Regions from separate parts of the Streptomyces sp. NPDC048191 genome, predicted to be linked through region 1. Evidence: riboswitches for the same ligand, from Rfam matches in the RefSeq annotation. Region 1 holds a riboswitch; each other region holds the start of a gene.

Region 1 (5,087 bases):
CCCAGCGTCGCGAACCCGGTGCCGAGCACCGCGGTCGCGGCGACGGCGGTGAGCGCGCCGGGGCTGCCCGCATCGGCCGCCCAGCGCCGCCGGTCGCCGAGCAGCCGCAGGACGAAGTCGGCGGCCAGCGCGGCCCAGGCGACACAGGTCAACGCCAGCGCCACCCGGGAGAGCGTCTCCGCGCCGGTCAGATGCAGTCCCACCGACAGGATGCCGGTCGCCATCACGGCGGCCCCGGCCGCGGGGGGCCGCTCCGCCCACCACACACGCAGAGCTGAGATGCCGGGCATGCGCCCGATGCTAGGGAGCGGCACGGCCCCCGGCCGTGAAGGGCACGCAGGCGTCCGGCGTAAAGCGCCGGCACGCGTGCGTGGCCCGGTCAGCCCGGGCGGACCACGCTGTGAATGATCGACTCTCCGCCGTAGTAGATCGACTCCTCGCGGACGTACGCGCCCGGCTTCGGGGCGTGGATCATCATGCCGTTGCCTATGTAGATGCCGACGTGGCTGATGTCGTCGTAGAAGAAGACCAGGTCGCCGGGGCGGGCGTCGGCCAGGGAGACCGTGGTGCCCGCGTCGACCTGGTCGTACGTGGTGCGCGGCAGTGTGACGCCTGCGGCCCTCCAGGCGGCCTGGGTGAGGCCCGAGCAGTCGTAGGAGTCCGGGCCGGTGGCGCCCCACACATACGGCTTGCCGATCTGCGCGCGGGCGAAGGCGAGCGCCTTCTCGGCCTTCGTGTCGTAGGAACTGGACGTAGTGGACCCGGACGAGCCGGAGTCCGTCGAGCCGGAGCCGGAGCCCGACCCCGTGGACGAGGACGAGGACGAGGACGACGCGGCCTGCTGCCGCGCTGCCTGTTGCTTCGCCAGCTCGGCCGCCTTGCGGGCCGCCTCCTGCTGCTTCTCCCGCTCGATGGCGGCCAGCCGCGCCTTCTCCTGGGCCGTCAGCTGCGACAGCAGTTCGCGCGCGGTGGCCAGTTTCTTCTGGACGGTGGACTTCGCGGACTGCAGGTCGTGCTGTGAGTCGGTCAGCGTCTGCAGGCTCTGCGCGGCCTCCCGCCGCTTCTTCATGGTCGCGGCCTGCTCGCCGATGAAGTCGTCGACCGCGCTCTTCTCCCGCGAGGTCAGCCGGTTCATCAACTGGGTCTGGTCGAAGTAGTCCTGCGGGTCGTTCGCCAGCAGGAAGGTGGCCGTGTCGGGGGCGGCGGCGCCGGTGCGGTACTGAGCCGCGGCGAAGGAGCCCAGCTCCTCACGGGCCTTGTTGAGGCGTTGGGTGCGCCGGGCGACATCGTCGCGCAGGGCGTCGACGCGTCCCCGCTGTTTGCCGGTGCGCTCCTTGGCGGCGTCGTACTTCTCGGTCGCCGACTCCGCCTGGCGATAGAGGTCGTCGACCTTCTTCTCGACCTCTTCCAGGCTCGGCTTGGCGTGATCGGTGCTCGGGGCGGCCTCGGCGGTCTGTGAGAAGACGGCCATGGAGGTGAGGGCGGCGGTGGCGAGGGCGGGGGTGCGCATGCCCGATCCGAGGGTCCCGCCGGGGCGCGGCTTGCGATGCGACGCCAAGGGAGGCGACTCCTTCCAATGGGCCGCCTACCGGGTTAGCTGTCGGGTTCGGGCGGTGGTTCGGAAGGGTTGCCCTACGGCGTCGTCCCTGGCGGGAGTCGGCCGATTCACCCCAAAGTCGGTGGGTCCCCGGCTCCGGGCACCCGCAGGCGCGCCGGACTCGGCGGGGGCCGCGCGGTCCGGCGAGGTTCGCCGGTAGGGGTCGTACGGCCCGGACGCACGCTAGCCAACTCGTGTGACTCCTGTGAAGGTTGGTGCGTGATATGTCCGATACATTTTCGTGACCTGGGGCCGGTTTCGCGCCTGCGTCACTGCACGCTTCCCCTGCGTGAGTGGGCCTGTCATTGGGCGGTTCCGCTGCGTGAGCAGGGCTGTCACCGGGCGGTTCCGCTGTGTGAGCGGGTCCACGCCCGTTCGGCGGTGAAGATCAACTCTCTTGCGGACCGGCCATGTTCCGGGGACGGCGACCGGTTGTCGGTGGGGCACCCTAGACTCGTAGAGCGATGAGCAGCCTCTTTGACGACAGCTTCCTGGCGGACCTCCAGCCCCCTCGCGGGCACGGGGAGGAGCCCCCGCCGCCGCCCGAGGACGACCACGCTCCGGAGCCGCTTCCGGACGATCTGTTCGGCGGGAAGTTCGACGTGCCGCCGGACCGGGACGCCTACTACCGCGACGGCGCCCCCCGTCCCGCGATCGACACGGCGGCCCTCCTGCACGGGCTGAACGACAACCAGCGCGCCGCGGTCGTGCACGCCGGCTCCCCGCTGCTCATCGTCGCCGGCGCCGGCTCCGGCAAGACCCGCGTGCTCACCCACCGCATCGCCCACCTGCTCGCCGAGCGGAACGTGCACCCGGGCCAGATCCTCGCGATCACCTTCACCAACAAGGCCGCGGGCGAGATGAAGGAGCGCGTCGAGCAGCTCGTCGGCCCGCGCGCGAACGCGATGTGGGTGATGACCTTCCACAGCGCGTGCGTGCGCATCCTGCGCCGGGAGAGCAAGAAGCTCGGCTTCACGTCGTCGTTCTCCATCTACGACGCCGCCGACAGCAAGCGCCTGATGGCCCTGGTCTGCCGCGACCTGGACCTCGACCCCAAGCGCTTCCCGCCCAAGTCCTTCAGCGCCAAGATCAGCAACCTGAAGAACGAGCTGATCGACGAGGAGGACTTCGCCGCCCAGGCGGCCGACGGCTTCGAGAAGACCCTCGCCCAGGCCTACGCCCTCTACCAGTCGCGGCTGCGCGAGGCGAACGCCCTCGACTTCGACGACCTGATCATGACGACGGTCAACCTGCTGCGCGCCTTCCCGGACGTCGCCGAGCACTACCGCCGCCGCTTCCGGCACGTCCTCGTCGACGAGTACCAGGACACCAACCACGCCCAGTACGCGCTCGTCCGTGAACTCGTCGGCACCGGCGCGCACGACGAGGACACCCCGCCGGGCGAGTACGACCTCCCGCCCGCCGAGCTGTGCGTCGTCGGTGACGCGGACCAGTCGATCTACGCCTTCCGGGGCGCGACGATCCGCAACATCCTCCAGTTCGAGGAGGACTACCCGAACGCGACGACGATCCTGCTGGAGCAGAACTACCGCTCCACGCAGACCATCCTGAGCGCGGCCAACGCGGTCATCGAGCGCAACGAGTCGCGCCGCCCCAAGAACCTGTGGACCAACGCGGGTGCGGGCGCCCGGATCACCGGCTATGTCGCCGACACCGAGCACGACGAGGCGCAGTTCGTCGCCGACGAGATAGACCGCCTGGTCGACGCGGGCGAGGCCAAGGCCGGCGACGTCGCCGTCTTCTACCGCACCAACGCGCAGTCCCGTGTCTTCGAAGAGGTCTTCATCCGCGTCGGCCTGCCCTACAAGGTCGTCGGCGGCGTCCGCTTCTACGAGCGCAAGGAGGTCCGGGACGTCCTCGCCTACCTGCGCGTCCTCGCCAACCCGGAGGACTCGGTGCCGCTGCGCCGCATCCTCAACGTGCCCAAGCGGGGCATCGGCGAGCGCGCGGAGGCGATGATCGACGCCCTCGCCCAGCGCGAGAGGATCAGCTTCCCGCAGGCGCTCGGGCGCGTGGACGAGGCGTACGGCATGGCCGCGCGCTCCACCAACGCGGTCAAGCGGTTCAACACGCTGATGGAGGACCTGCGGACGATCGTGGAGTCCGGAGCCGGACCGGCGACCGTCCTGGAGGCCGTGCTCGAACGCACCGGTTACCTGGCCGAGTTGCAGGCGTCCACCGACCCGCAGGACGAGACCCGCATCGAGAACCTCCAGGAACTCGCCGCCGTGGCCCTGGAGTTCGAGCAGGAGCGCGGTGAGGGCGAGGCGGTGGGGCTGGCCGACTTCCTCGAGCAGGTCGCCCTGGTCGCCGACTCCGACCAGATCCCGGACGAGGAGGACGGCGACGGCGTCATCACTCTGATGACCCTGCACACCGCCAAGGGCCTGGAGTTCCCGGTCGTCTTCCTCACCGGTATGGAGGACGGCGTGTTCCCGCACATGCGCGCCCTCGGCCAGACCAAGGAACTGGAGGAGGAGCGGCGCCTGGCGTACGTCGGCATCACACGTGCGCGCGAGCGGCTGTACCTCACGCGGTCGGCGATGCGCAGCGCCTGGGGCCAGCCGTCGTACAACCCGCCCTCCCGATTCCTGGAGGAGATCCCGCCCGCCCATGTGGAGTGGAAGCGGACGGGAGCGGCGGCACCGGTGTCCTCCGGCCCGGCCTCCGGGATCGCGGCCTCGCTGTCCTCGTCCCGCTCACGTTCCTCGGCGGCGGGTGCCTCCGGGTTCGCCACACGGCGGGCCTCCGACAAGCCGGTGGTGTCCCTCGCGGTCGGCGACCGGGTCAACCACGACCAGTTCGGGCTCGGCACGGTCGTCGCGGTGTCGGGCGCGGACGACAAGGCCCAGGCGACGATCGACTTCGGCGACGGCAAGCCGAAGCGCCTGCTGCTGCGGTACGCGCCGGTGGAGAAGCTGTAAGTCAAAGGGCCCCTCACCGAACGGCGAGGGCCCACGGGATGCTCAGGTCGGGTCCAGCCCGTGGCTCCGCAGCCACGGCAGCGGATCTATGGCCGCCCCGCCCGCGGGCCGTACCTCGAAGTGCAGGTGCGGGCCGGTGGAGTTGCCCGAGTTTCCGGAGTAGGCGATCGGCTGGCCGGCCTTGACGCTCGTCCCGGAGGCGACGCGGTAGCTGGACAGATGGCAGTACCAGGTCTGCGTGCCGTCCTTCGCCGTCACGATCATCATGTTGCCGTACGCGCTGTTCCACTTGGTGGAGACGACGCCGTCGGTCGCGGCCATCACTGTGGTGCCGTAGGAGACCGGGAAGTCGATGCCGGTGTGCACGGACATCCAGTTCACGCCGGCCTGGCCGAAGTAGGCGCTGAGCCCCTTCTGCGTGACCGGAAGGACGAACTTGGGACGCAGTCGCTCCTTGAGCGCGGCCTCCGCGGCGGCCTTCTTCTTCTCCAGCTCCTGCTGGTTCTTGAGGTCGATCCGTTCCTGCGTGCGGCTCGCCCGGTCGG
Region 2 (5,087 bases), on a different contig from region 1:
GCTGGTTGTACTTGGCGACACGCTCGGAGCGGGCCGGGGCGCCGGTCTTGATCTGGCCGCAGTTGGTGGCGACGGCCAGGTCGGCGATGGTGACGTCCTCGGTCTCGCCGGAGCGGTGGGACATCATGCACTTGTAGCCGCTGCGCTGGGCGAGCTCGACGGCGTCCAGGGTCTCGGTCAGCGAGCCGATCTGGTTGACCTTGACCAGCAGGGCGTTGGCGGTGCCCTCCTCGATGCCGCGGGCCAGGCGCTCGGGGTTGGTGACGAACAGGTCGTCGCCGACCAGCTGGACCTTGTCGCCGAGTCGGTCGGTGATGACCTTCCAGCCGGCCCAGTCGTCCTCGAACAGCGGGTCCTCGATGGAGACGAGCGGGTACGAGGCGACGAGCTCCTCGTAGTACTCCGTCATCTCGGCGGCGGAGCGCTCCTTGCCCTCGAAGAGGTACTTGCCGTCCTTGTAGAACTCGGAGGCGGCGACGTCGAGCGCGAGGGCGATCTGCTCACCGGGGGCGTAACCGGCTTCCTTGACGGCCTCGAGGATGAGGTCGAGGGCCTCGCGGTTGGAGCCGAGGTTCGGGGCGAAGCCGCCCTCGTCGCCGAGGCCGGTGGCCAGGCCCTTGCTCTTCAGGACCTTCTTCAGGGTGTGGTAGACCTCGGCACCCCAGCGCAGGGCCTCGGAGAAGGACTCCGCGCCGATCGGGGCGATCATGAACTCCTGGATGTCCACGTTGGAGTCCGCGTGCGAACCGCCGTTGAGGATGTTCATCATCGGCACCGGCAGCAGGTGCGCGTTCGGGCCGCCCAGGTAGCGGAAGAGCGGAAGGTCGGACGCCTCGGAGGCGGCGTGGGCGACGGCGAGGGAGACGCCGAGGATGGCGTTGGCGCCGAGGGAGCCCTTGTTGTCGGTGGCGTCCAGGTCGAACATGGCCTGGTCGATCAGGCGCTGCTCGGTGGCGTCGTAACCGACCAGCTCCGGGCCGATCTGCTCGATGACGGCGAGGACGGCCTTCTCGACGCCCTTGCCCTGGTAACGGTTGGAGTCACCGTCGCGCAGCTCGATGGCCTCGAAGGCACCGGTCGAGGCGCCGGACGGGACGGCGGCACGACCCGTGCTGCCGTCGTCGAGGCCGACCTCGACCTCGACCGTGGGGTTGCCTCGGGAGTCCAGGATTTCCCGGGCTACGACGACGTCGATGGACGGCACGAGCATCTCCTTCTTGGAATGTGACGCTGGTAGTGCGGGGCGGTCCGCCTCACGGCTCCGCCTTGCGACTAGAGCCTAACCGTCCCCGGGGGATCAGCGACCGACCGACCGTCCCGTGGACGGGGAGGACACGCAGACGGTACCCATTGTTCATGAGCGGAACAAAGGGGGGTGGGGGTGAAGAGCGGGGAAACGGTAGGGGTGACCGGTGGCGAAAGCAAAGACCCCGCCCCGGCGCGTACGGGGGAACACGCGCCGGGGCGGGGAGCCCGTGGGGACGGGGGGTGGCCCTCACGAGGCCTTCAGCGTGCGGGCCGGGGATGTGAGGGCACTGTGGGTCCGGTCGGAGCCAGGTGTCACTTCAGGTGCAGCTGCTGGCCCGGGTAGATGAGGTTGGCGTCCTCGACGATGTCCTTGTTCAGCTCGAAGAGCTTCTTCCAGCCGCCCTGGACGTGGTGCTTCTCGGCGATGGCGCTGAGGGTGTCGCCCTTGACGACCTTGTACTCGCCGTCGCCCTTCTTGACCTTCTTGCCGGTCGGGGTGGTGACGGTCTTGCTCGCCGAGGGGGCCGTGCGCGTGGTGGAGCGGGTGGCGGCCTGCTGGCCGGTGGAGCGGGTCGTGGTGCCCGACGAGGTGGTCTTCGACGAGGTGGTGGGAGCGGAGCCGTTGTACGCGGCGGAGGACAGGCCCGTGCCGCAGACCGGCCAGGCGCCCTTGCCCTGGCCCGCGAGGACCTTCTCGGCGACGGCTATCTGCTGCGCCTTGGTGGCGAGGTCGGCACGCGAGGCATAGGCGGTGCCGCCGTACGCCGCCCAGGTGGAGTTGGTGAACTGCAGGCCGCCGTAGAAGCCGTTGCCGGTGTTGATGGACCAGTTGCCACCGGACTCGCACTGGGCGACCGCGTCCCACTCGGAGGCGGTGGCGGCGGAGGCGTTGCCGGCCGCCATCAGCGGGGCGGCGACGGCGGCGCCGGTGACACCGGCGAGCGTGATGGCGCGGACGGCCTTGGACGGACGACGGTGCTTGCCCTTGCCGGAGAACAGCATGGATCGATCCCCTCACCGACGCCTGCGAGGTGAGCTGTCGGGTTCGGGCCGGTTGAGTTGCCCGGCCGCACGCTCGCTCTCGCGAGGCGCGGCTTCACCCCAAGCCGGTCCAGCGTCAACCGCTGGGCCCGGCGCTTACCTTGGGTCCCCCGCTCCTGCCTACGGCGCATGACGCGACGACTGTTCCCGGGCAACCGCTGGCAGGATTCGGCGTTGCGACTGCCGGGGCTCGTGGTGACGAGCGGTCCTGACCGTAGACACGCGATCGACGGAATTTCAAAGACGATCAGGGCTTCTGAGACTCATCCCACACTTTCGCCAAACCGGACATCGTTCGCGAAAAGGGGCGTCAACTCTCCCTATTCGGCGTCCTTTTCGCCCTTGACTTTCAGGGTCTGACCGGCGGTGATCTGGTTCGGGTCGGCGCCGATGGCCTTCTTGTTCTGGGCGTAGAGCGCATGCCATCCGCCGTCGACGCCGAGCGCGTCGGCGATGGAGGCGAGGGAGTCGCCCTCGCGCACGGTGTAGGTGTCGGCCGCACCGCCGGCGTGACGCCCGGAGGACGTGGCGTTCTGACCGTTTGTCACGCTTTCGTCCGCACTCTCACCCCGGTGACGTCCACCACTGCTGAGCGCGCCGGTGTCGACCAGGCTCCAAGAACCGCCGCTCTGCGGGGAATTGTCCGAGTCCTCGGTGCCGGGGGTCGTCGCGGGCGAACTGCCGCTCCCCTGCGAGTCCCCGCCGCCGGTCGAGTCCGACTTGTCGGACTTGGGGGTGCTGCTTCCGGTGGAGTCGCCGGTCGCCTCCGGGGTCTTGCCCGCATCCTCACTCCGGCTCGGCGCCGGCGTGGCGCCCGAGTCCGAGGAGGAGCCCGAGGAGTCCGAGCCGGATTCGGCGGCGGAGCCGGACTGGGAACCGGAGCCGGACTGGGACGAATCCGACAGGTCGGACGAGTCCGAGCCGCCGGACGAGCCGGAGACGTCGCCCGAACCGCCGCTGTCGCCGGAGCCGCCGAGGCCCGTGTCGACGTCGACCGAACCGGAGTGGGAGGTCAGCCCGGCGGTCAGCGCGCACATGGCCCACGGCTTGGTGCCCTGGTCGGCGAGCATCTTCTCGGCGACGGCTATCTGCTGGGAACGGCTCGCCTGGTCGGCGCTCTCGGCGTACTGCGTGCCGCCGTACTTGTCCCAGTCGTCCTGCGAGATCTGCAGGCCACCGTAGTAACCGTTTCCGGTGTCGGCGCTCCAGGAACCGCCGCTCTCGCACTCGGCGACCTTGTCCCACGTGGTTCCGTCGGCCGCGCTGGCGCTCGCGGCCCCGAGCAGCGGGATGGCGATGGCGGAGCCGGTCACTCCGGCCGCGACGAGGAGGGCCGGAGCCTGACGGGGGCGACGGTGACGACCGTTCCCGGAGAGCATGCGGAAGCCTTTCGTGCGAGAGCAGAACCGGCGCGGCGAACTGGTACTCCTCGCCACACTGATGGGTGAACGTATCGGCAGACGATCACTTGTCACAAGTTAATGCCGCGTAGATCACGTGAAGATCACAGAGTTGAATGTTCGTCATCTTGCCGTGAGCGGCGGCCGGGACCCCCTCTCACCCGCTGTGTCACCCGTCGGGAACGGCGCCGCCTCACGCGCGGCACACCGGGCGGCCGGAACCATGGCCGATGACACGATCCGGGGGCTTCCCAGCCAGGAGGACACGATGGTGCGGCACACCCGACTGCCCGGCGAGTCCGCGGACTACCTCGCCGCCCGCGAGGAGCTCCGTGACGCCGAGATCGACCTCATGCGGCACCGCGAGAAGGTCGCGGCCCTGCGCAGAGCGCTTCCGCAGGGGGCCGAAGTGGGCGACTACGTCTTCCTCGAGGGCCCCGCCGACCTCGACGCGGGCGACACGCCGGTGCGTGAGGTCTCCCTGGGCGAGCTGTTCACCGGCGGCCCGGACCGGCCGCTGATCGTCTACCACTTCATGTACGGCAAACGGCAGACCGCCCCGTGCCCGATGTGCACCCTGTGGATCGACGGCTTCAACGGGGTCGCCCGCCATGTCGCCCGTAACGCCGACCTCGTCGTCGTCGCGGCCGCCGACCCGGCCACCCTGCGCCGGCACGCCCGCGCACGCGACTGGTCCCGGCTGCGCCTGCTGAGCGCCGGGGACAGCACCTTCAAGTACGACCTCGGCAGCGAGGACGAGGACGGCGCGCAGGACTCCACCGTCTCCGTCTTCACCCGGGAGCCCGACGGTACGGTCCGGCACTTCTACTCCGCCCACCCGCGCATGTCCGAGGACATCGACCAGCGCGGCCTCGACCTCCTCAACCCCGTCTGGCACCTCCTGGACCTCACGCCGGCCGGCCGTGGCGACTGGTTCGCGGGACTGGACTACTGACCGCCGGTGGCCGCCCGGACCGGTGTGAACTCCACCGGCAGGGTGCGCAGGCCCCGCATGATGAGCCCGCCGCGCCATCTCAGGTCGGCCGGATCGGCGGCGAGCCGCAGATCGGGCAGGCGGGTGAGCAGGGTGGCGAGCGCGGTCTGGCCCTCCAGCCGGGCGAGCGGCGCACCGAGGCAGTAGTGGATGCCGTGGCCGTAGCCGAGGTGCTGGTTGTCGCGGCGGGCGAGGTCCAGCACGTCCGGGTCGGCGAACCGCTCCGGGTCCCGGTCGGCCGCCGCGAGCACGACGAGCACCGGGTCCCCGGGCGCGATGTCCTGTCCGCCGACGGTGAGCGGCTCGGTGGCGAACCGCCAGGTGGCCAGCTCCACCGGGCCGTCGTAGCGCAGGAGTTCCTCCACGCCGGTCTCCAGCAGGTCCCGTTCCCCCGCGGCCAGGGA
Region 3 (5,087 bases), on a different contig from region 1:
AGGGACCGCAAGAGGTTCGCCGGCCCGCCCTGCGCGCGCTGACGGCCGGCCTTCTGTACGGGCCAACCCGAATCGAAGGGGTGCGCGAGTTCGCGAAGCGCACTGGAGCAATGGCTGGCTGAAAAACGAAACTGCCCCCGCTGCCGAAGCAGCGGGGGCAGCTCGATCAGTCGGTTTCGTCTTCGGTGGCCAGTCCGGCTCGCGGAACAGGCCCTCGTCGGCGTCGACGGCGGAGGCCCGGATTTATCTGGTGTTCAGTCGCACCGAGGAGCCGACGGGCGAACCCACTGGCCGGGCCGCACGTGTACGTCACGCCGCCGTAAGTGAACGACCAGTCCGCGGGCGGGCTGCCATCCTTCCCATCACGGCCGGCCTGGCCGTGCGGCCCAGCGGGCCGGAGGGACCCTGCGGTCCCGCAGGCCCAACTGACCCTGCGGGGCCGCAGGTGCCCGGCGCGCCCGGCTCGCAGGACGCTCCTGCCTGGACGGGCCATGAGGGTCCTTTCACCAGTGGCCAGGTCGTCCTGGACATGCGAGAAGCCCCTGAAGGTCGCGGGGGGGGTGAGGGTGTGCGGCTCAGCCCTGGCCGGGCCTGTCGCCGACGTAGAGGTGCAGTTCCTCGCGGTGCGCCCCGGAGCGCGGCCTCGATGACGGCCGCGTGCCGGGCCGCGACGCGGCGGGCACGGGAGTGCGCCGACCCGGCCAGCGGCACCCAAAGGGCGTCCGCGAGCAGGTGAGGCCACACCTGGGCCCACGTGGACGCGATCCCGGCCACTACGTGCGCTCCGGCCAGACCACGTCCCGCCCTTGAGCGTGGCCTCCGCCCACCCGCACGCGCAGTAGCGGAACGGGCTGCCGGGCGTGGCGGCATCCGGGCAATCCGGGGAGCCGGCCTGCTCGCCGCCGTCATCGGGCGAACACCCACCGGCGGCCAGCGGGTGGACGAGCTGCCCCGTGAGATTGAGCACGCACAGGCCGACGCGGTTGGGGTCCTGCGGATCAACCTCTGTGATGATCGCGGCTCGACATGCGGACGAGAACGTTTAGGTGCCAGCACTATGTACGTCCTGTACATTTTTTACAGACGCCGAGCCCAACCCGAGGCCGTGCGATGAGAAGGGGTATGCCCATGTCCCGAGCGTCCGCCCGACATGTCCTTCCAGAGTTCACCGAGCGCACCAGCAGCGGCGCCCGCACGCTCGACCCCTACGGCAAGCTCTTCGAGGACCGGATCGTCTTCCTCGGCACCCCGCTGGACGACGCGGCCGCGAACGACGTGATGGCTCAGTTCATGTACCTCGAACACGCCGCCCCGGAGCGGGACATCACGCTGTACGTCAACTCCCCCGGCGGTTCGTTCAGCGCACTGACCGCCGTCTACGACACGATGCGCTACGTCAGTTGCGACGTGGCCACCTACTGCCTGGGCCAGGCCGCGTCCCAGGCGGCGCTGCTGATCGCGGCCGGCACGCCGGGCAAGCGGTTCGCCCTGCCCGGAGCGCGCCTGGTGATCTCCCAGCCCCAGCTGGCCGAACCGGTGCAGGGACAGCCCAGCGACCTGCTCATCGAGGCCGAGGAGTTGACCCGGGTCCGCGCCGTGACGGAGGAGATGCTCGTACGGCACACCCGGCGCACGGCCGAGCAGGTCCACCGCGACCTGGAACGGGACTTGGTGCTGGACGCCCCCGCGGCCGTGGACTACGGGCTGGTGGACGGCATCGTACTCAGCCGGCGGAGCATGCCCGGCGCACCGGACGCGAGGTGAGCCGCCGATGCTGCCGGAGTTGCCGCCGCTGCCCGCGCTGACGCGCGCCGAGGGCGATCTGATCGACCGTTACCTGGAGGCGGTCGACCTGCTGGGCCGCATCAATCCCGCGCACGACGGGGACACCTATCGCGGACTGCGCGCGGCCCAGGCCCTGGTGCGCAAGGCCGCAGAGCTGCGTGACGCCCTCGCGTTGATGCACCGGCGGGGCGAGACGGAGCTGCACGGTGACACGCTGGCACGGGCCTTGCGGGTGCTGGACGGCCGGCGTCGTGCCGCGCGCGTCGCGCTCCCGCCCGACGGTGACGGCTGATCCGGACACCGGAACCGGCCGGGCGGACCGTGCTGTCGACAGCCGCCGCTCGGACCGGACTTGAAACGGCCCGAACGACGTACCGCCGACCGGTGTATATCCGGATCGTTTTTCGGGCCTCCCGACTTGCGCACCGCGCCGTCGCACGCACCGGAAGAACACGCTCCGCCCCAGGTCCGGGGCTACGACCGGGACCTGACGGCGCCTCGAACACGACACTGTCCACCCGAACGGGTGAGTGGTGAGTAACGCCACAAATCCCCGGATGCATTGGGATTTTCCGACAGTCATGAGTGAAGATCCCTGTCCGACGACAAGCCCCCGCCACCGCGGCGGGGCGGTCCGGGCGGACGCCGAGTCCTGCCGCCGCCCGGATGACCGGTCGACAGGAGTGGATCGGCAGGAGTGGAGGACCCGAGCAAGACGGGTCGCCGGGACGGACGTTCGTCTGTACGTCGCAGACGGCCGGAGGTTCCGAGCAGCCCTTGGGGTGAAGCCGCGGCAACGCGGCCGGGCAACTTCGCCAGCCCGAATCCGACAGGTCATCCTTCACAGGCGGCTGACGAAGGGTTGCGCATGACTGCGCTCAATCGTGTCCCGTCACTCATGGCCCGGGCCGGCACGGCCTCGGCTCTCACCCTCGCCGCCGTCGGCGGCTCGATCACGGTCCCCGGTCTCGCCACCGAGGCCTCGGCCGCCGGCGTCGCCGCGAAAGCGCTGCAGGTGGCGGCCTCCAAGAAGGGCGCCCCGTACCAGTACGGGGCCACCGGGCCGCGCAGGTTCGACTGCTCGGGGCTCACGCTCTACTCGTTCAAGAAGGCGGGCAAGCGCCTGCCGCGTACCGCCGCCGCGCAGTACAACAGGACGCACCACATCTCCGCCGGCCGCCGCAAGGCCGGTGACCTGGTGTTCTTCCACTCGGGTTCGTACGTCTACCACGTCGGCATCTACGCCGGTCACGGGAAGATCTGGCACGCGCCGAGGACCGGGGACGTGGTGAGGCTCCAGAAGATCTGGACCAGGAGCGTCTGGTACGGCCGGGTCAGCTGACCTGACGTCAGGTAAGGAGCGGCTCCAGCAGCAGGGCCGCTCCCAGCACCGTCAGCGCCACCCCGGTGCCCGCCTGGAGCCCACGGGCGGCCCGGGGCCGGCGCAACCACCTGGCCAGCCGGTCCACCAGCGGCGTCACCATCTGGAACCGCACCAGTGCCGGCGCGCACACGATCACCGCGAGCAGCAGCGTCCGGGGCAGCGCGTGCCCCCCTGCGGGCTCGCCGGTGGCCGTGGCGGAGGCCGGCTCGATCACCCGGGCCGTCGACCGGCTCGGCAACACCCCGCCCGCGCTGTCCCAGCAGCTGGCCAAGCCGGAGCGGGGGGCGGGCACGGCTCTGCTGGGGCGTCATCACCGCGGGGCCCGGCCGGCCGAGGCCGGCGAGGTGCTGGTGGCGCGGGTCTGGGGGCACCTCCCGCGCCTTCGAGGCAGGGAGGGAGGGGCCTCGACGGGCTGGACCGGGCCCGGGCACGCACTGGCGCGGCTGACCGGCCTGACGGGCGGCGCGCTGAGGCGCGGCACCTTCCCGACCGCCGGCGAGATGGGCCTGGCGCTGACCCACACCTACCACCCGGCCGAGGTCTCGCCGGTGCCGTCGTCGGTGCGTCCGGAGGACGTCCTGGTGGCGGAACTGGTCCTGGTGACCGCGCCGGGACACGCCCTGAGCAGCGTCTCGTCCCGGCTGCCGCTGACGGAGCCGGCCGGAGAGCCACTGATCGGCAAGGCACCGCAGCATGCGGCCCGCCGGGAGATCGAGGCCCTGCTCTCCGCCGTGGGCGCCACGCCGTCGCTACGGGTGCCGACGCCCGGGTACGCCGTGGTGTGCGCGCGGGGCTGGGCGGGGACGTCGTACTGGAGATGGTGGCCCGCACCGCGGCCACACCCGTCGGCGTACGCCCCCTGGAGGCGGGTCGCCTGCACCGGACGATCTCGGTGGCCTACCGACCGGACGAGACGACCCCGGCCGCGGGCGCCTTCCGGGCGCTGCTGCGAGGGGCCTTCGGCCGGGCCGCACGCCAGGGCCGGTCCGGGGTGCTACGGCGGGTCCGGAGTGCGGTCGTGGCCGGCCGCTCCGGCGCTGTCGGCTTCGCTGGAAGGGGGAGCGCCCCATCGCGGCGGGGTCGCGTTCGGGAACAGCCCCACGCCCCTGTGGGGCACCGCCGGTACCGGCTCCGCCGGGGCCGCCCAAGGGAGTTCGATGGAGACCGTCTTGCCGCCCTCGCGGGTGGGCCGGACGCGGAGTCTGCCACCGCACTCCGCGGTCAGCCAGCGGATGATGACCATGCCGCGACCGTTGTCCTGCTGGACGGCGGCGGGCAGTCTCTTCGGAAAGCGCGGATGACTGTCCGTGACGCCGATGCGCAGGTGTTCGTCACGGTCCAGCGCGATGTCGACCGTGAAGGTGGGTGACTGGCCGAAGGTGTGCTGTACGGCGTTCGTGGCGAGTTCGGAGACGATGAGCCGCACGGTGTCGGCTGTTTCGGTGTCCGACGGCAGGCCCCACTCCGCGAGCGTGCTCACGACATAGGTGCGGGCGGCGGAGACCGAGGCGGGATCGCTCGGCAGAGTGACGGATGCTTCCAGATGGTCTGCCATGGCGACGTCGTCCCTTTCCCACGGGACCGCAGTCCGACACGGAGCGGATGGTTCGAGTACGGTCCCGGACTGGTGCTTGCTCGTCAGCCTGCCATCACCGGGCGGTCACGGGGAGCGATCCACCAAGATATGCATATATCTGTCGCTCGATGCGGTGAACTCTACGACGCGAGACCGTATTTGGGCGGCCCGGAAGGAGTAGGAGGAGCCCATGCAGAACGGGCCGGCAGTGCGCCGCCGCAAACTGGGCGCCGAACTGCGCATGCTGCGTACCGGTGCTGGGCTCACGAGCGGCGAGGCGGCCCGGCTGGTCGGCTGGCACCAGTCGAAGGTGAGCCGTATCGAGACCGGTGCCAGCGGTGT
Region 4 (5,087 bases), on a different contig from region 1:
CGTCGTCGGATTCGTACGGTGCCATGTGTGCCTTACCTCCGTCGTCGGCGGCGGCTGTCCTCACGCTGGTCCACCAGAGCCGCCATTCTCACCCGAATCGGTGAGGAGTGGTGATTTCCGTGGTGTCCATCTCACCAAATCGTCCATGAGGAAGCGTCAGACCTCGGAGCCAACTCCGTGTACGCCTGCGGTATGACACGTAGGGGCCGCGGCTCCCCCGACCCGTAAGGGTCTCACCGGAACGGACGTGACCGGAAGGGGACGCGCAGGGCCGTACGGCCGCCGGCACCGGCCGGGTGGGTACGGTCCGCGGGCACCGACCGTCCGCCGGCAGACCCGCTCCGCCCAGACGCCCGGTCGACTTGGTCCGGGCGGGTACGGCCCGCGGGCACCCGACCGTCCGCCGGCCGACTCGGTCCGGCCGGGCGTCAGCCGACTCGGGCCGGCCGGGGAGCGGCCGGTGCAGCCGGTGCGGCGTCAGCCGGCGCGGTGCACCACCGCGTCGCACAGTTCCAGCAGCGCCGCCTTGGCGTCGCACTCCCGCAGCGGCGCCAGCGCGGACCGGGCCTCCTCCGCGTACCGGACGGTGTCCCGGCGGGCCTGCTCCAGCGCGGGGTGGGCGCGCAGCGCGGACAGCGCCTCGGCGTGCCGGCCGTCGTCGCTGAGGTCGGAGTCGAGCAGCTCGCACAGCGCGCGGTCCTCGGGGAGGCCGAGCCGGGCCGCCCGCTCGCGCAGCCGGAGCACCGGGAGCGTCGGGATGCCCTCGCGCAGGTCGGTGCCCGGGGTCTTGCCGGACTCGTGGGAGTCGGAAGCGATGTCCAGGACGTCGTCGGCGAGCTGGAAGGCGACCCCGAGCCGCTCGCCGTACTGGGTGAGGACGTCGACGACCGTTTCGTCGGCGCCGGACATCATCGCGCCGAACCGGCAGGACACGGCCACCAGCGAGCCCGTCTTGCCGCCGAGCACGTCGAGGTAGTGCTCGACCGGGTCGCGGCCGTCCGAGGGGCCGGCGGTCTCCAGGATCTGGCCCGTGACCAGCCGCTCGAACGCGAGGGCCTGCACCCGTACCGCCTCGGGGCCGAGGTCGGCGAGGATCTGGGAAGCGCGGGCGAAGAGGAAATCGCCGGTGAGGACCGCGACGGAGTTGCCCCAGCGGGTGTTGGCGCTGTCCACACCGCGCCGCACGGCCGCCTCGTCCATGACGTCGTCGTGGTACAGCGTGGCCAGGTGGGTCAGTTCCACGACGACGGCCGAGGGCACGATGCCCGGCGCGTAGGGGTCGCCGAACTGGGCCGCGAGCATCACGAGCAGCGGCCGGAACCGCTTCCCGCCGGCCCGTACGAGGTGCTGCGCGGCCTCCGTGATGAACGGGACCTCGCTCTTGGTGGCCTCGAGCAAGCCTTCCTCGACAGCCGCCAATCCGGCCTGGACATCGGCTTCCAGAGCCTGGTCCCGCACGCTCAGCCCGAACGGCCCGACGACGGTCACGAGGGGTCTCCTGTCTGCTGGTGTCTGCTGGCGATTACACGGTTTGTCGATAGGTCGCTGCCATCACTCAAGTCAGCGTATCCGGTCCCTGTTCGATCACCGATAGCGCCCACCGGTCCAGCCCGGGCGGTATCGGATCATGACCGGTATGTTTTTGATCAAGTGGTAATAACGCACATTTATCGACTTAACAGGACCCCACACACTTTGTCGCGAACCGAGGAGCGAGCGGAGTAACGCCCGCACCTCGCCTTCGCGCCGCGACGATCATGCACCACGTGCCGACACCCACGGCCGTCGCAGCCAATACGACAACGACCGGCACCGCGTCACAGGTTCCACCGCCCGTCCGATCCACCCAAATCCCCCATGTCCGATTTGAACTGCTTTGCTATTTCGTGAGTTGGGTCACGGTCACCGGCCGGCACCCTGAACCCCCGGTCCGCCGCTCCCGCCGCGCCCCGTCGGCGAGTTGAGGGTTGGCAACCGCAAAGGATCAAGCACCCCATACGGCACAGACCAAGGTCAAATGGTGCGATGTGTGGATCCGGCACTTGTTCCCGACATGTGCTCTCGCATACGTTCCGGGCCAACCGGGCGGACGCCGAATCCTGCCGCCGCCCGCGTGACCCATCGACGAACTCATTCGTACGGCAGGAGCGGGGGACCCAGGTAAGTCGCCGGACCGGACGGCACACGTCGCACCGGAACGGCTAGGGGTGAAGCCGAGCCCATCCAGGGCACGGCCGGGCACCTCCCCGCCCGAACCCGACAGCTCACCTCGCAGGCGACGGAGAGGACTTCCCCATGCCTGCTGCCGCTCAGCCCCGCCCCACCCGGATGAACCGCCTCGTCCGCACCCTCGCCGTCGCCGGCACCGGTGCCGCCGTCCTCGCCCTGCCGCTCATCAGCGCCACCAGCGCCACGGCGGCCACCACCACGGCCACCGCGAAGGCCTCCACCACTCCCGCCGGGTACCCGAACAACCTCGACGGCTGGATCCGCGAGTCGCTCGCGATCATGGCCCAGAAGGGCATCCCGGGCACCTACAACGGCATCTACCGCAACATCATCCGGGAGTCCTCCGGCAACCCGAACGCCATCAACCTCTGGGACTCCAACGCCGCCAAGGGCATCCCGTCCAAGGGCCTGCTCCAGGTGATCGACCCGACCTTCAACACGTACCACGTGGCCGGCACCGCCTTCGACCCTTACGACCCGGTCGCCAACATCACCGCGGCCTGCAACTACGCCGCCGCGCGGTACGGCTCGATCGACAACGTCTTCAGCGCGTACTGATCGTCCCGCTCCCGCGGACCGGCACGACACCGGCCGTCCCGCACGCACCCACACCTGACGGACGGGGGCGTGCCGGACGGCCGCCGCGCATCCACCGGGCCCCGCACGGCGGGGCCCGGGCCCCGGGCGCCTACTGATGTGCCGGTCAGTCGGTCGGGAACAGTCTTTCGAGGACGACGGCGATGCCGTCGTCCTCGTTCGACAAGGTGATCTCATCGGCCACCGCCTTCAGTTCAGGGTGCGCGTTGGCCATGGCGACCCCGTACCCGGCCCACTCGAACATCGGGATGTCGTTGGGCATGTCGCCGAACGCCAGGGCCCGCGCCGCGGTGATCCCGAGCCGCTCGGCGGCCAGCGCGAGACCGGCCGCCTTGGTCACCCCGGACGGCTGGAGCTCCACGGTCCCCGGCCCCGACATGGTGACCGTCGCCAGCGAGCCCACCACCGAGCGCGCCACGGCCGCCAACTCGTCGTCGGACAGGGTGGCGTGCCGCAACAGCACCTTGCTGATCGGCGCGCACCACAGGTCGTCGCGCCGGCCGACCCGGACCGCGGGCAGGGTCGGGTGCGGCATCAGATAGCCGGGCTCGATGAGCGTGAGCCCGTCGACACCGTCCTGGTCGACGGCGGCATAGACCTGCCCCACCTCCGCCTCGATCTTGCCGAGCGCGGTCTCGGCCAGCTCCCGGTCCAGCCGGACCGACCACAGCAGCCGGCCGGCCGCGGCGTCGTAGACCTGTGCGCCCTGCCCGCACACCGCGAGCCCCGTGCAGCCCAGGAGCTCCAGGAGGGGCCGTACCCGCGGGGCCGGGCGGCCCGTCACGACCAGATGCCGGACACCGGCCCGCGCCACCCGCCCGAGCGCGGCGAGCGACCGGTCGGAGACGGTGTCGTCGCCGCGCAGCAGCGTTCCGTCCAAGTCGGTGGCGATCAGTGCGTACGCGGGGGAGGCTGCCATGATCAGAGAATACGGATCCCACGCCGCGCCGACTCACCTTGTCGCCCTGCGCACTTACGTACTGATCGCCCCCAAGTGCCCCTCGTCGAGCCGCTGATGGCGATGCCGGCGGTGAGGCGGTGGGTCCGGCGCCGGCTCCCGGTAGCGGTCGGCGGACCGGTCGCTGCCGGGATGCGCCGGACGCCGACGGGCCCCGCTCAGCCGTGCGCCGCCGCCAGGTGTTTCGCCAGTCGCGGCGAGGCGAACTCCGTACCGCAGACGAAGCGCATCACCGGGCCGTACGACGACGCCGCCGGCAGTCCGGTGAAGTACAGGCCGGGGACGGACGAGACATAACCGGGGCCGAGCTTCGGCGCGCCGCGGCTCACCGCGAGCCGGGTGCGCAGTTCGTGGCCGAGGAAGTCCATCGCCGCGATGTCGACGCGGTAGCCGGTGGCGGCGATGACGTGGTCGGCGGTGAGCCGCTCGGTGTGCCCGCCGTGGGTCCGTACGGTGAGGACGGGGCTGCCGTCGGGCGCCTCGGCGGCCATGACCCGGTCGACGTCCTGCACCTGCACGGCGCTCTCGAAGCGCTCGCGCAGCCACCAGGCGCCGAGCGGTCCGAGGACCCGGCGGACCAGGTAGTGGCGGGTGGCCTCGGGCAGATAGCGGTAGGGGTGCGGGTAGTAGCTGAGCGCCCACAGCGACCAGGCGTTGCCGAAGGGGGACTCGGGACGCAGCTTCGGCTGGTTCCAGGGCGGGGCGCCGAAGGCGACGCGCCCGCGGCCGCGCGCGACCACACGCACGCGTGCCCCCGCCTCGGCGGCGAGCGCCGCCGTCTCCAGCGCGGACTGGCCCGCGCCGATCACGATCAGCTCCTTGCCGGCGAACCGCCCCAGGTCGTGGTGCTGGGAGCTGTGCGAGAGGGGGCCCGTGGGCGCCGGTCCGTCGGCCGCGGCCCCCGCGAGCTCCGCCGGCAGGTGCGCCAGGCCGGACAGCCCGGTGGCGACGACGACGGCACACGCGGTGAACAGCTCCCCGGAGTCCAGCTTCAGTTCGAAGCCGCCGCTCTTGTCGCGGTCGACGGAGACGACCCGCACCTGCTCCAGGCCGGGCACCAGCTTCTGCTGGAACCACTCGCCGTAGGCGATGAACGTCTCCACCGGGATGATGTCCTCGTCGGTCACCAGGCGGCGGGTCCCGGCCGCGTCGCAGTAGTCGGCGAGGGTGTGGCCGGGCTGCGGGCAGTCGAAGTTCGAGGCGACGGGCGTCGACTTCAGGAGCATGCCCTCGGGCATGTGGTCACGCCAGCTGACCATGGGGTCGCCGAAGACGCGGACGGGGATGCCGCGCGCCCGCAGAT

The links. A riboswitch is a leader RNA that binds a small molecule or an ion and turns the genes downstream of it on or off. The one in region 1 is predicted to bind cyclic di-AMP.
Region 2: another riboswitch for cyclic di-AMP. It lies ahead of AB0D93_RS06255 (transglycosylase family protein); the one in region 1 lies ahead of AB0D93_RS11790 (NlpC/P60 family protein).
Region 3: another riboswitch for cyclic di-AMP. It lies ahead of AB0D93_RS23295 (C40 family peptidase); the one in region 1 lies ahead of AB0D93_RS11790 (NlpC/P60 family protein).
Region 4: another riboswitch for cyclic di-AMP. It lies ahead of AB0D93_RS25840 (transglycosylase SLT domain-containing protein); the one in region 1 lies ahead of AB0D93_RS11790 (NlpC/P60 family protein).

The regions. Positions count from the first base shown of each region.
Region 1 is NZ_JBEZMO010000005.1:277,928-283,014, reverse strand. Features, by position in the region: gene AB0D93_RS11795 (tellurite resistance/C4-dicarboxylate transporter family protein) at 1-290, opposite strand, end outside; gene AB0D93_RS11790 (NlpC/P60 family protein) at 380-1,558, opposite strand; cyclic di-AMP (ydaO/yuaA leader) riboswitch at 1,566-1,734, opposite strand; gene pcrA (DNA helicase PcrA) at 2,062-4,542, shown strand; gene AB0D93_RS11780 (peptidoglycan DD-metalloendopeptidase family protein) at 4,585-5,087, opposite strand, start outside.
Region 2 is NZ_JBEZMO010000003.1:95,455-100,541, forward strand. Features, by position in the region: gene eno (phosphopyruvate hydratase) at 1-1,210, opposite strand, end outside; gene AB0D93_RS06255 (transglycosylase family protein) at 1,561-2,250, opposite strand; cyclic di-AMP (ydaO/yuaA leader) riboswitch at 2,255-2,427, opposite strand; gene AB0D93_RS06260 (transglycosylase family protein) at 2,610-3,668, opposite strand; gene AB0D93_RS06265 (DUF899 family protein) at 3,913-4,644, shown strand; gene AB0D93_RS06270 (cytochrome P450) at 4,638-5,087, opposite strand, start outside.
Region 3 is NZ_JBEZMO010000014.1:151,856-156,942, reverse strand. Features, by position in the region: gene AB0D93_RS23310 (XRE family transcriptional regulator) at 1-122, shown strand, start outside; gene AB0D93_RS23305 (ATP-dependent Clp protease proteolytic subunit) at 1,129-1,764, shown strand; gene AB0D93_RS23300 (hypothetical protein) at 1,772-2,077, shown strand; cyclic di-AMP (ydaO/yuaA leader) riboswitch at 2,513-2,651, shown strand; gene AB0D93_RS23295 (C40 family peptidase) at 2,654-3,127, shown strand; partial or broken gene AB0D93_RS23290 (LysE family translocator) at 3,135-3,329, opposite strand; partial or broken gene AB0D93_RS23285 (LysR family transcriptional regulator) at 3,301-4,142, shown strand; gene AB0D93_RS23280 (ATP-binding protein) at 4,164-4,724, opposite strand; gene AB0D93_RS23275 (helix-turn-helix transcriptional regulator) at 4,936-5,087, shown strand, end outside.
Region 4 is NZ_JBEZMO010000017.1:37,259-42,345, forward strand. Features, by position in the region: gene AB0D93_RS25830 (sigma-E factor regulatory protein RseB domain-containing protein) at 1-25, opposite strand, end outside; gene AB0D93_RS25835 (polyprenyl synthetase family protein) at 478-1,488, opposite strand; cyclic di-AMP (ydaO/yuaA leader) riboswitch at 2,113-2,291, shown strand; gene AB0D93_RS25840 (transglycosylase SLT domain-containing protein) at 2,296-2,787, shown strand; gene AB0D93_RS25845 (HAD family hydrolase) at 2,933-3,745, opposite strand; gene AB0D93_RS25850 (FAD-dependent oxidoreductase) at 3,943-5,087, opposite strand, start outside.